DNA from 3 places in the Citrobacter tructae genome. Region 2 is predicted to be linked to each of the others. Evidence: predicted binding sites of a transcription regulator. Region 2 holds the regulator's gene; each other region holds the start of a gene.
The links. The regulator LexA, encoded in region 2, represses DNA repair genes until DNA is damaged. The targets are predictions, from matches to a motif close to TNCTGTATGTACATACAGNA.

Region 1 (4,512 bases), on a different replicon from region 2:
CTTCAATCACGGAGAGCGTGAAGTTGCGCGTCCGGCGGGTAAACACCAGAGGATCAGCAGCAGGACGCAGGGCTTCTGTCAGGCGGTATCCGGCAGCGGCGACACAGCTACAGACATGGTTGATTTCGTCTCGCAGGGCTTTCAGGAGGCACAGGATTTGTTTTACCGACATCCCGGCAGGACAGTTATCGTATTCCAGCGAAATCGTGCCAGCGTGGGCTTTGCGGTGGCCCAGCGAGTTGCGGTAAAGACGAACAATCAGATCGCTCCCGCCAACTAATGGCAGCAGTTCATTCAGTGCGCTATCCGGCATCAGGCCACGCAGCGCAATTTCAGGCAACAGGCGCAGCAGATCGGACGCCCCCAGTTGGCCATAGAAAGCGACGCCTTCCCCACGCGAATAATTCAGGCTGGTATCGATATCCATCGTGGCTGGCCAGCCACGGGCAACCAGCGTGTTACGGGTGTGACGGTGCATAAAGCGATAAGCGGTGGTCATAGTTTTCTCCTTGTCTCGACGCGGCGACTGCTTCGCCGTGCCGATACGACAGCCCGACGATCCGCGGGAAATGCAAGGGCGGAACCGGAGGCCGCAGCGCAGATAAAAGCAGAAACGGTCTGGACGGTTATCGAGCGAAACCTGAGCGAGAGAACGACGGGAAGAACGTTGAAAAACATAAAAAATTTACTGCGACCGGGCGATGGTGGAGATGGCCCGGCCATGTCCCTTGCATTAACCGCAGTCGGGCTATAGTGGAGGCACGGCGTTGACACCCGCCGCGACACCGGCGCGGCATAAAAAGCGGAGTCCACGACATCCTTATGGCTGATTTGGCGGGCTGACAATGCAGCCCGGCCACGGTTAGCGGGTGAATTCGTCCCAGTGTTCGTTGAACTGATTCTGAACCCGCGGGCTTGTCAGATCACCGGTAACAACCCAGGCATCCAGGAATTTAAGCTCCTGCAGGATAGAACTTTCAACATCATCAAGCAGTGTGATGCTGTTAAACCAGACCGACTTTCCGGAACGATAAGCCCATCGGCAGCCATCACTCTCTTCCAGGCATTCCTGCCACCAGGTTCTCCCCATATAAACAACCCCGGCTTCCGCCAGCGCCAGACTCTCCGCCTGGATCAGGAAATATGCCGGAAACTCAAGATCAGAAACTTCGATATCGACGCCAATCAACCAGGTATTCATTATTTCTTTGCCTCTTCAATCGCCCACTGCAGGTGATCCCAGTTGAAACCGATATTGGCATCATGGCATTCATCAGCGAGTGCCATCGCAGCCTCAATCGTCTCGTTGTCCAGCGTGTTATCGAGCGAAAGGAAATCGTCGGCCAGCCAGAACGTCCCTGTACAAAGTGCATCCAGAGGATGTTGCTGCAATCTGGCAATCATCCCCGATACAGTCATTTCACGACGCCACAGACCAGGTGTCGGGAAAACTGCGTTGGCCACATCAAACCACTCCCAGTCTCCTGGCGGTACCGGCCATTTCACCATTTCGGTCTGAACGCCTGGTAGCCGGGACAGACGCTCAAGGATCTCCCCCAGGGAAAACTTATGGCCACTTACATCGTCACTGGCCAGACAGTGGCCATTGAGAAACACCGCATGCTGGCCATCATCCAGCGTAATACACGTCAGCTTAAACATATTTCCCTCCTTAACCCGGCACCCATCTGCGCCGTGCCGACACGACAGCCCGACGATCAGTGGTTAATGCAAGGGCGCCAGCAAGGCCGGTAGCCGGTAATAGCAGAGGCGTTCCGAACGGGTTTTCCGTGAAAATTGAGCGGAAAACCGACGGAAGGAACGACGATAAGACGTTAAATCACAGGCGGCCGGGTGCAGCTGGCGGCGCAGCTTCCCTTGCATTCACCACAGTCGGGCTATAGTGAAGGCACGGCGCACCCATGCCTGAAGATGGGATAACCAGACGCTGCCGGTTCAATACCGGCAGTGGATGGCTGGGGAGAGATGATGAGCCCCGGTTTCCCGGGGACGTCTTCAGGAAAAGCTGGAGGTTAATTCCCGATCGTGGATGATACGCTGGCGTACCTCGTCAGCCAGAGCATGAAGCGCTTTCAGCGGTAGCCAATGGCGTACTGGCGCTCCCGGACGAATAATGCAAATGCCGGCGCTGCGGTCACCTTCGCGGACCATATCAAAATCACGGTAAATCGCGAGGCCAACGGCAACAACTGCGGCCCCGTGGTGAAAAATTTCTGTCAGCCATAGTTGCTGTTGTTCAGCATCCGGGCGCATCAGCGGCGGCATATCATTCCACGCTTCACCAAAAACCCAGAAGTGGCGTGTCTGGCGCTCAAAAATATTAATCCCTTCATACTGGGCTCCGGTCATGTCGTTAATAATGCCGGCATCAATGAAGATCTGACGGCACAGGACCATCAAATCGGCTTCAATCGCTTCAGTCAGGCCAATACAGATCGGATTCGCCTCCTCAAAATCAACCCGAACACAAGGATCACCTTTCAGGATTTCGCCGCTGACGCTTGCACACAGGTTGAGATCACTGCACATCTGCTGCAGGCCATGGACCGCACGGGTATCAAGATGGCCACGTGAAGCAATCGCCGGCAGCATCGCCATAATAGATTCGGTAGTGACATGGCCCGAAATAGTGAAGCAATAACAGTTTGCATCAGGCTGGACAACGACTGACGACGGCCAGTTGTTTTCTGACAGGATCTGACGGCTGCGGGTTGGTGCAAGAGTCATATAAAGATTCATAGGGTACTCCTTCGTTTGATTTACCGGGCTTCTTCTGCCGTAGCTTTTACGTACGGGAGGATATCTCCCGCCATAAGCGACAGGCGGCAACGTGCCATCAGGCAAAAATCAAGTTCCGGAGGCAAAGCCGCAGCGCAAGCGACCAGAGGGAGTGCGAACGGGTGCAGCAGCAGGCGACTTTATTTTTGCCGGCACGGTGCAACTGTTTAAGCGATGGCTGGAGATAATCTGACTGCAATAGAGCAGCAAAGTGACTTCATTGGATATACCCACATCGTTATCCCCCGATTCTGTGGATAAGTAACCCAGCTCTCAACGAGTGCAAGGTACCACATCACCGGTGGAGTTTTTCCAGGAACTACAGAGGGTTAAAGGCAGCAAAAAATCAATACTTGAAAGTGTCTTCAATAAGGCAATAATACTGTATATGCAAACAGTGTTATTTGAGGTGGTTATGTTTGAGTTTATACGTGCTGACAGCAATCCAGAGTTGACGCCCATCCCTCTCTATAGCGATCGCTGCCAGGCTGGGTTTCCCTCACCGGCCCAGGACTACGTGGAGGCCGAATTAGACCTGAACCAGTACTGTATATCGCGGCCCAGCTCAACCTACTTTGTACGAGCTATCGGCAACTCGATGACCGACATCGGCCTGCATTCGGGCGACTTGATGATCGTCGATAAAGCCGAACAGGCTCAGCACGGAGACATCGTCATAGCTGAGATAGAGGGAGAGTTCACGGTTAAGAGATTGCTGCTGAGGCCACGGCCTGGACTGCAGGCGATGAACCCAGCCTACCCAACTCTATGGCCAGACCCGGAGAACCTGCAGATCTTCGGTGTCGTGACGGCATTTGTGCACAAAACCCGGGGACATGATTGATGTTCGCCCTGGCTGATGTGAACAGCTTTTATGCGAGTTGTGAGAAGGTCTTTCGTCCTGACTTACGTGATAGACCAGTGGTTGTTCTTAGCAATAACGATGGTTGTGTTATAGCCAGATCTAAGGAAGCGAAGCGGCTTGGAATCAAAATGGGGATCCCCTGGTTTCAGCTAAAAGCAATGCAGTTCCCGGAGAAAGTCCTAACGTTTTCCAGTAATTATGAGCTGTACGCAAGTCTGAGCAACCGGGTCATGGCACATCTGGAAGAATTGGCGCCCCGCGTTGAGCAGTATAGTATCGACGAAATGTTCCTGGATATTCGCGGCATCGATGGCTGTACTGACTTTGAAGATTTCGGACGGCAGCTGCGCGAGCACGTCCTAAGAGGAACCGGACTGACAATTGGTGTCGGGATGGGACCGACAAAAACTTTAGCAAAATCAGCACAATGGGCTTCTAAGGAGTGGCCGCAATTTGGGGGCGTGCTGGCCCTGACTACTGGCAATCTCCGTAGGACAGAGAAACTGCTCTCACTGCAGCCAGTGGAGGAAATCTGGGGGGTTGGTCGCCGCATAGGCAAAAAGCTGAATACATACGGCGTGACAACTGCGCTGCAGCTGGCGCGCATGAACCCTGCCTTTGTACGCAAGAACTTTACCGTGGTGCTGGAGCGGACAGTACGCGAGCTGAACGGTGAGGCCTGTATATCTCTTGAAGAGGCACCGCCCGCAAAGCAGCAGATTGTCTGCAGCCGATCATTCGGAGAGCGCATCACGACTTACGAAGCGTTGCGACAGGCTATCTGCCAGTACGCCGAACGCGCGGCTGAAAAATTGCGGGGAGAACATCAGTTCTGCCGGCACATATCG
Region 2 (4,512 bases):
ATGAATGCCGAGGCGTCCCAGGCCCAGTTTGCGGGCAAGCGGCGCGCCAATAGAAAACAGCTCATCGCTGCCGGGATAAGTAGAGTCATCTACCCCTTCCACCTCGCGCCAGTGGCGAATACAGTCCGGTCTTTTCATTTTATATTTTCCAGTATTGCGATGCGTCAGGTATAGCACACGGCGGCGGATCTCGGCGTTTTAAGCAGAACATGATAAAGTAAGGGAATATCCTTCCACGCAAATCGAGGCGCTAAAATGGAAAGAACCCCTACCCAGGAGTTGTTGGCTCAAGCTGAAAAACTCTGTGCGCAACGTAACGTGCGGCTCACGCCACAACGCCTCGAAGTGCTGCGTCTGATGAGCCTGCAGGAAGGAGCGATTAGCGCCTATGATTTGCTTGATCTGCTGCGGGAAACCGAGCCACAGGCCAAGCCGCCTACCGTGTATCGTGCTCTCGATTTTCTGCTAGAACAAGGTTTTGTCCACAAGGTGGAATCCACCAACAGCTACGTGCTCTGTCATCTGTTCGATCAACCCACCCACAGCTCAGCAATGTTCATTTGTGACCGCTGCGGTGTGGTGAAAGAAGAATGTGCGGAGGGAGTAGAAGACATCATGCATGCGCTGGCGGCGAAAATGGGTTTTGCCCTGCGTCATAACGTGATTGAGGCACATGGTCTGTGTCAGGTCTGCGTGGAGGTTGAAGCCTGCCGTCACCCTGGCGACTGCCAGCATGACCATTCGATTCAGGTGAAGAAAAAAGTCGGGCGCTAAGCGGAAGAACGTACATCCTTGTACATTCAGGCGGGAGGGGATAATTACCAACGGTAGTCGTTGCGGGTTTCCCAATCCTTCACTTCTTTCTCCGCCTGATCTTTCGCGTAACCGTAACGTTCCTGGACTTTACCCACCAACTGGTCACGCTTACCTTCAATGACCGTCATATCATCATCGGTCAGTTTGCCCCATTGCTCTTTCACTTTACCTTTCAACTGCTTCCAGTTACCGCCGACTTCGTCTTTATTCATCATCAGATCCTCATCGTTAGGTTGTGAATAGCGAGAGTGCTGCGTCCAGACACGCTATGTTTTTGCTGGACGTGAGAATAAGTGTAGTCAGTGATTCTGAGTTCTATTTATTATTCGGAACTTTTAACCATCCTGTTCAGGCAAACCAGGTACCATTTCGCCAGTGACGCCGCCAGATGAAGGCCAATGAAAGTCCACGCAGCGCCAGAAAAACGGCGAGCGCCAGCCATAAACCGTGGTTTCCCAACAGCGGTAACGCGAATAAGGTTAATGCGAATCCCACAGCGGCAACGGCCATGCTGTTACGCATTTCTGCAGCTCGCGTCGCGCCAATAAACATACCGTCGAGCAGGTAACACCAGACGCCTACCAACGGTAACACCACCTGCCAGATGAGGTAACGATCGGCTAACTGCTGAATCTGTGGCAAGGAAGTCAACGATGCAATGATGTGCCCGCCGAAAAGGGCATAGACCAGCGAAAAAAGGATCGCCACAATTCCCGACTGCCGACACGCGGCTCGCCAGACATCCAGCAGTTGGCTGCCATCCCGCGCGCCATAAGCCTGACCAGAATGTGCTTCCACGGCATAGGCAAATCCGTCCAGCGCATAGGCGGTGAACGTCAACAGAGTCATCAGAACGGCGTTGACTGCAATAATATCGCCCCCGAGACGCGCCCCCAGCACCGTAATCGCGCCAAAACAGAGCTGCAACAACAGCGAACGCAGCATGATGTCGCGGTTCAGCGCCAGCAAACGGCGAAAGTTTCCGCGCCATGCCTGTTTCAGTATCGCGAGTGAAACACCACGCAGATGGAGAACCTTGCGCACCATCAGCAGACCAATCAACAGCGTGGCATATTCTGCAATGACCGTCGCCAGCGCGGCCCCCTGCACGTTCATATGCAGGCCCATCACCAGCCATATATCGAGCACAATGTTAAGGATATTGCCGACAATCAGCAGGATAACCGGCGCCCTCGCGTACTGAACACCGAGCAGCCAGCCAAGCAGCACTAGATTCGCCAGCGAGGCTGGCGCGCTGAGCCAGCGGATTTCAAGGAAGCGCCGGGCCTGTTCCAGTACCGCTTCACTGCCACCGACAATGTGCAGCGCCAGATCGATAATCGGCATGCGAAACACCGCAATTGTCACCCCAGCTCCCAATGCCAGAATCAGCGGTTGCACCAGCGCACGTGCCAGCGCCTGCGGATTTTTTGCGCCAAATGCCTGAGCCGTCAGCCCGGTGGTACTCATGCGTAAAAAGAGCAGCAGCATAAAGAGAAAACTGGTTGCCGTCGCCCCAACGGCTACGCCGCCAAGATAGACCGGGCTATCCAGATGACCAATCACCGCCGTATCCACCAGTCCCAGCAGGGGAACGGTGATATTGGAGAAAATCATTGGTAAGGCGAGGTGCCAGAGTGCTTTATCAGAGGAGGTAAAGAAAGGCATACAGAAAAGCCTGATGAAAAGAAGTGAAAACTAACTGTGGCGCAGAATGCGCCACAGTATTAATACAGAATTACAGCCATTCACCGTTACGGATAACGCCGACGGCCAGTCCTTCAATAGTGAAGTTTTGCTCGCGCAGGTCAACAACGATAGGTTTGAATTCGCTGTTTTCTGGCAGAAGCTCGACTTTATTTCCCTGCTTTTTCAGTCGCTTAACCGTCACTTCATCATCGATACGAGCAACCACCACCTGGCCGTTACGCACGTCCTGCGTTTTATGCACTGCCAGCAGGTCTCCGTCCATAATCCCAATATCTTTCATCGACATTCCGCTGACGCGCAGCAGGAAATCGGCATTCGGTTTGAACAATGAAGGATCGACCTGATAGTGGCCTTCGATGTGCTGTTGCGCCAGAAGCGGCTCACCTGCGGCAACACGGCCTACAAGCGGTAATCCTTCTTCTTCTTCATGCAACAAACGAATACCACGCGATGCGCCAGAGACGATTTCGAGCACCCCTTTACGCGCCAGCGCTTTCAGGTGTTCTTCAGCCGCGTTTGGGGAACGGAACCCCAAACGCTGCGCGATCTCCGCACGCGTCGGTGGCATACCTGTCTGGCTGATGTGATCTCTAATAAGATCAAACACCTCTTGCTGCCTGGCCGTTAACGCTTTCATTCCGCCCCCTGGGTGTATATACAGTTATGCTGTGAGTATATACAGCTAAAGGCGATTTTGGAACCGCAAACTGCACAAAAAACAGGAGATTTATGAAGTTGTGGAATCCTTATCGCAAATGCGACCACAACAGGATGCCCCAGGTGATCAGGGCGACAAAAATAGATAGCAGAACGGCTGCCGACCCCATATCTTTAGCCCGACCGGAAAGTTCGTGATACTCAGATCCAATACGGTCAACTACAGCTTCAATGGCGCTGTTTAAGATTTCAACGATCATCACCAGCATCACCGAGCCAATCAACAACACGCGGGTAATGGCATCGACATCCAGCCAGCAGGCGATGGCAACCCCCAGCAGCACGGCAACACTTTCCTGACGAAATGCTGCTTCATTTATCCATGCGGCGCGGAAACCTTTCCAGGAATAGCCTGCAGCTTTGATAATTCGGGTGAATCCAGTGGTATTATTGGCCATCAAAAAGAACCTTTTTACATTATTAGCGTCAATGTCATTGTAACGTTACCCCGTTTGTTTCAGGGTGTGGCAAAGCAGCGCGAAGTATGACCGGATACACCAGAAATTCACTAAACTTTCTGATATCCTTGCAGCGCATTTGCATTATTAACCAGAGGCTTTACATCGTTTATGTCCGGCTGGCCACGAATTTACTACAAATTACTGAATTTACCATTAAGCGTCCTGGTAAAAAGCAAGTCTATTCCGGCGGAACCTGCCCCGGAGTTGGGACTCGATACGTCTCGTCCCATTATGTACGTTCTACCGTACAACTCAAAAGCTGACTTGCTGACGCTGCGTGCTCAATGTTTGGTGCACGATCTCCCCGATCCCCTGGAACCGCTGGAGATAGACGGGACTTTACTGCCGCGCTACGTGTTTATTCACGGCGGCCCGCGCGTGTTTACCTATTACACGCCAAAAGAAGAGTCCATCAAGCTGTTCCATAACTATCTCGACTTGCATCGCAGCAATCCAGACCTGGATGTGCAGATGGTGCCGGTTTCGGTGATGTTTGGTCGTGCGCCAGGACGCGAGAAAGGCGAGGTCAATCCGCCGCTGCGTATGCTGAACGGTGTACAGAAATTCTTTGCGGTGTCCTGGCTCGGTCGCGACAGTTTTGTCCGCTTCTCGCCTTCGGTCTCCCTGCGTCGCATGGCAGACGAACACGGCACGGATAAAACCATCGCCCAAAAACTGGCGCGCGTGGCGCGTATGCACTTTGCTCGCCAGCGCCTGGCCGCAGTCGGCCCGCGCCTCCCTGCCCGTCAGGATCTGTTTAATAAGCTGTTGGCCTCAAAAGCGATCGCCCGCGCGGTAGAAGATGAAG
Region 3 (4,512 bases), 1.8 Mb from region 2:
ACTGGTTCGCAAATACGTGGAAGTGGAGGTGGCATTAGCGAAAGCCCAGGCTCGCTGTGGCGTGATCCCGTTGTCAGCGGCGCAGGAAATTGCTGAGAAATGTAATGCCGACACGCTTGATTTTGATTTGCTGAGACATGAAACGGAAATCGTTGGCTACCCGATTCTGCCTTTAGTGCATCAGATTTCAAAACAGGCTGGGGAGTCCGGAGGTTATGTGCACTGGGGGGCAACCACTCAGGACATTATGGATACGGCGGTAGTCCTGCAAATTCGTGATGCCTTTGAATTAATCGAATCCGATATGAACACACTCCGCGCAACGTTGGCTGACCTTGCACGCCGTTACCGCGATACGCCAATGGCGGGAAGAACCCATTTGCAGCAGGCGCTACCAGTCACCTTCGGTTATAAAGCGGCCATTTGGCTGGATATGTTTGAACGTCATACCGAGCGTCTTGCGCAGATGCGTCCGCGCGTGCTGGTCGGTGAGTTTGCGGGGGCGGCGGGGACGTTGGCATCACTGGGTGACAAGGGGTTGGCGGTACAAAAAGCCATGATGGAAGAACTTGGGCTTAATGTTCCGACGTCTACCTGGCATGTGGCGCGTGACGGTTTTGCGGAAGCGGTGAATCTGCTGGCAGTGATAACCGGTTCGCTGGGCAAAATTGCCTATGATGTGATGCTGATGGCGTCTAATGAATTTGGCGAGCTGTATGAACCGTTTGTCAAAGGACGTGGTGCCAGTAGCACTATGCCGCAAAAACGTAACCCCATCTCCAGCGAATTGATGCTGGCGTGTGCCAAAGGTGTACGTCAGCAGGCGGGGCTGATGCTGGATGCGATGGTGCAGGATCTGGAACGGGCGACCGGACCATGGCATGCGGAATGGATTGCGATCCCGGAAAGTTTTGTCCTCAGCGCGGGGGCGCTGCATCAGGCTAACTTTATGCTGGCAGGACTGGTCGTTGACGAAGCGGCGATGAAGCGCAACCTCGGTATGACGAACGGACTGATTGTGGCTGAAGCGGTGATGATGGGCCTGGCTCCGTACATCGGCCGTCAGGATGCGCATGACGTGGTGTATGACGCGTGCCGTATCGTCAACGAACAAGGAGGACGCCTCGCCGATGTGCTGAATGCCATGCCATCGGTCGCTGAACGCCTTGACCCACAGATTATCGAAGGGTTAACCGATCCGGCGAATTATCTGGGGATGGCGCCTGCCATGGTGGATCAGGTACTGGCCAAATATATGTCGCGGAAATGAATGCTCTCGGGCTAACGGAATGAGGATATTTTTATGTCAACGAATTCTGTCGCGGGAAAATCCATTCTGTCGTTCCTGATACCGCTGGCGATTGGCGGAATCATTTGGTTTTATCCCGTACCTGAGGGACTGACGCCTCAGGCCTGGCATATGTTTGCTATTTTTGCAGCGACCATTGCCGCCATTCTGACCCAGCCGCTCCCTTCGGGGGCGGTCATGTTGATTGCGCTTTGTGTAGTGATTTTTACCAAAACGCTACCGGAAGCCAAAGCCCTTTCCGGTTTTGCTTCCGGTACGGTGTGGCTTATCTTTTGCGCCTATGTTCTTTCTCTGGGGTTTGTTACCTCGGGGCTGGGAAAACGTATCGCGTATAAGATGCTGTCGCTTTTTGGGGGAAGTAGCCTTGGCATTGCGTATTCGCTGGGCGTTTCCGATCTGATTATGGCCCCGGCTATGCCTTCGGTGACCGCGCGTTCTGGCGGGATTATTTTTCCGATCACCCGCTCAATCAATGACGTTCTGGGATCGGCTCCGGGAGTAACGGGTAAGCGTATTGGCGATTTTTTAACCATGGTATGTTTCCAGTTCACGCCGATCACCGGGGCGATATTTCTCACCGGGATGGCCGCCAACCCGCTGGTGGCAAGCCTGGCAAAGTCCTCGTTAGGCGTTGAGATAACGTGGGGCGGATGGTTTATTTCCGCAGTGGTCCCGGCGATGGTCTGTTTCTGCCTGATGCCGCTACTGGTTTATAAGTTGTTGGATCCAGAGCTTAAGCGTACGCCAGAGGCAAAAGCAATGGGCAAGCAGGCGCTGGGCGAGCTCGGTGTGATGAGCAGTAACGAGAAAAAAGTCGCCTTTGGCTTTGTGCTGGCACTCGTCGGCTGGGGCACCAGTTTGATTACCGGATTATCCGCAACGTCTGTCGGGCTGGGGCTTGCTGCTTATCTGTTTGCCTCTGGTGCAGTAAGCTGGAAAAGTCTGCTCAATGACCATGCCGCGTGGGATACGGTCATCTGGTTTAGCGTCATTATCAGTCTGGCGACCGGACTTGCCGATCTGGGTTTTATCAAATGGATGACGGTAAAACTGGGCAGCGGTATCCAGGGATTTGGCGCGATTGAGTCCTTTGTTATGCTGGGGGTTCTTTATATTTACGTCCATTATCTCTTTGCTACCGCAACCGGGCACGTGGCTGCGCTGTACGCTCCTTTTGCCGCAACGGCAATCGCTGCGGGTGCGCCGCCGATGATGGTGGCTATCTGCTTTGGTATCTTCAGTAACCTGATGTGGGGAAATACGGAGTATGGCGGCGGACCCGGGCCAATCTATTTTGCGCAAGGTTATTTTGAGCGACCGCGTTTTTACAAAATCAACCTCTGCGTAGTGACGGTGAATGTGATCATCATTTTTGCCGTGGGCATGCTGTGGTGGAAGTTGCTGGGATATTATTAAACGACGCGCTGTACTGTGCTTATCAGGTCTACGTTGACGCATCTGTAGGCCTGATAAGGCGTTTACGCCGCCATCCAGCAATGCGTATCAAAGTTGCGAGCTGTTTTCCAGAACCCGGGAAAAAGGTACAGTCAGTGCCTGAAATGTGCCACAATAGTGGCTGTTTATACAGTATTTCAGGTTTTCTCATGGCATTAACAGCGGCGCTGAAAGCGCAAATTGCCGCCTGGTATAAGGCGCTTCAGGAACAGATCCCCGACTTTATCCCCCGAGCACCGCAGCGGCAGATGATTGCTGATGTCGCTAAAACGCTGGCTGGGGAAGACGGGCGACATCTGGCTATCGAAGCGCCGACCGGCGTCGGGAAAACGCTCTCCTATTTAATTCCGGGAATTGCCATTGCCCGTGAAGAACAAAAGACGCTGGTGGTCAGTACCGCCAACGTTGCGCTGCAGGATCAAATCTACAGTAAAGACTTACCGCTGCTGCGCAAAATCATCCCGGACCTGCGATTTACCGCCGCGTTTGGGCGCGGGCGTTATGTTTGTCCGCGTAACCTGGCGGCGCTGGCCAGTAGCGAACCCAATCAGCAGGATCTGCTGGCGTTTCTTGACGATGAACTGACGCCAAACAACCAGGAAGAACAAAAACGCTGCGCCAGGCTCAAAGGCGATCTCGACACCTACAAATGGGACGGGCTGCGCGATCACACTGATATCGCCATTGATGATGGGCTCTGGCAGCGCCTGAGCACCGATAAAGCCAGTTGCCTGAACCGCAACTGTCACTACTACCGAGAATGCCCGTTTTTTGTTGCCCGCCGAGAAATCCAGGAAGCCGAAGTGGTGGTGGCAAACCATGCGCTAGTGATGGCGGCTATGGAGAGTGAGGCTGTCTTGCCGGAACCGAAAAACCTGCTGCTGGTGCTCGATGAAGGCCACCATCTACCGGACGTCGCGCGCGATGCGCTGGAAATGAGCGCAGAAATCACCGCGCCCTGGTATCGGCTCCAGTTGGATTTATTCAGCAAATTAGTGGCTACCTGCCTGGAGCAGTTCCGCCCGAAAACTACGCCGCCTTTGGCCAATCCAGAGCGTCTGAACGCCCACTGCGAAGAGCTGTATGAACTAATCGCTTCATTAAACAACATCCTTAATCTGTATCTGCCTGCCACCCAAGAAGCCGAACACCGCTTTGCAATGGGCGAGTTGCCTGCGGAAGTGATGGAGATTTGTCAGCGTCTGGCCAAACTCACTGAAATGCTGCGCGGGCTGGCGGAGCTGTTCTTAAACGATCTCAGTGAAAAAACGGGCAGCCACGATATTGTGCGTCTGCATCGGGTTATTTTGCAGATGAACCGGGCGCTGGGTATGTTTGAAGCGCAAAGTAAGCTGTGGCGGCTGGCTTCTCTGGCGCAGTCATCAGGCGCACCGGTGACCAAATGGGTGACGCGCGACGTGCGTGACGGACAACTCCACGTCTGGTTCCACTGCGTGGGGATCCGCGTTAGCGATCAGCTTGAGCGCCTGCTGTGGCGCAGTGTGCCGCATATTATTGTTACCTCCGCAACGTTGCGCTCGCTCAATAGTTTCTCGCGCCTGCAGGAGATGAGCGGCCTGAAAGAAAAGGCCGGGGACCGCTTTGTGGCGCTGGACTCACCGTTTAATCATGTCGAGCAAGGCAAAATTGTCATTCCGCAGATGCATTACGAACCGTTGATGGAGAACGAAGAGCAGCATATTGCCGAAATGGCGGCCTATTTCCGCGAGCAGGTGGAAAGCAAAAAA

Region 1: a site for LexA is predicted at 3,180-3,199, ahead of umuD (translesion error-prone DNA polymerase V autoproteolytic subunit). Genes of this name have one in related genera too.
Region 3: a site for LexA is predicted at 2,880-2,899, ahead of dinG (ATP-dependent DNA helicase DinG). Genes of this name have one in related genera too.

The regions. Positions count from the first base shown of each region.
Region 1 covers NZ_CP038468.1:59,884-64,395, reverse strand. The annotation lists gene E4Z61_RS00395 (hypothetical protein) at 1-499, opposite strand, end outside; gene E4Z61_RS00385 (hypothetical protein) at 863-1,201, opposite strand; gene E4Z61_RS00380 (hypothetical protein) at 1,201-1,662, opposite strand; gene E4Z61_RS00375 (hypothetical protein) at 2,017-2,760, opposite strand; gene umuD (translesion error-prone DNA polymerase V autoproteolytic subunit) at 3,215-3,643, shown strand; gene E4Z61_RS00365 (Y-family DNA polymerase) at 3,643-4,512, shown strand, end outside.
Region 2 covers NZ_CP038469.1:3,071,208-3,075,719, forward strand. The annotation lists gene E4Z61_RS15400 (cupin domain-containing protein) at 1-138, opposite strand, end outside; gene zur (zinc uptake transcriptional repressor Zur) at 256-774, shown strand; gene E4Z61_RS15410 (CsbD family protein) at 819-1,028, opposite strand; gene dinF (MATE family efflux transporter DinF) at 1,165-2,484, opposite strand; gene lexA (transcriptional repressor LexA) at 2,555-3,163, opposite strand; gene E4Z61_RS15425 (diacylglycerol kinase) at 3,273-3,641, opposite strand; gene plsB (glycerol-3-phosphate 1-O-acyltransferase PlsB) at 3,813-4,512, shown strand, end outside.
Region 3 covers NZ_CP038469.1:71,153-75,664, forward strand. The annotation lists gene E4Z61_RS00970 (class-II fumarase/aspartase family protein) at 1-1,270, shown strand, start outside; gene E4Z61_RS00975 (DASS family sodium-coupled anion symporter) at 1,304-2,725, shown strand; gene dinG (ATP-dependent DNA helicase DinG) at 2,914-4,512, shown strand, end outside.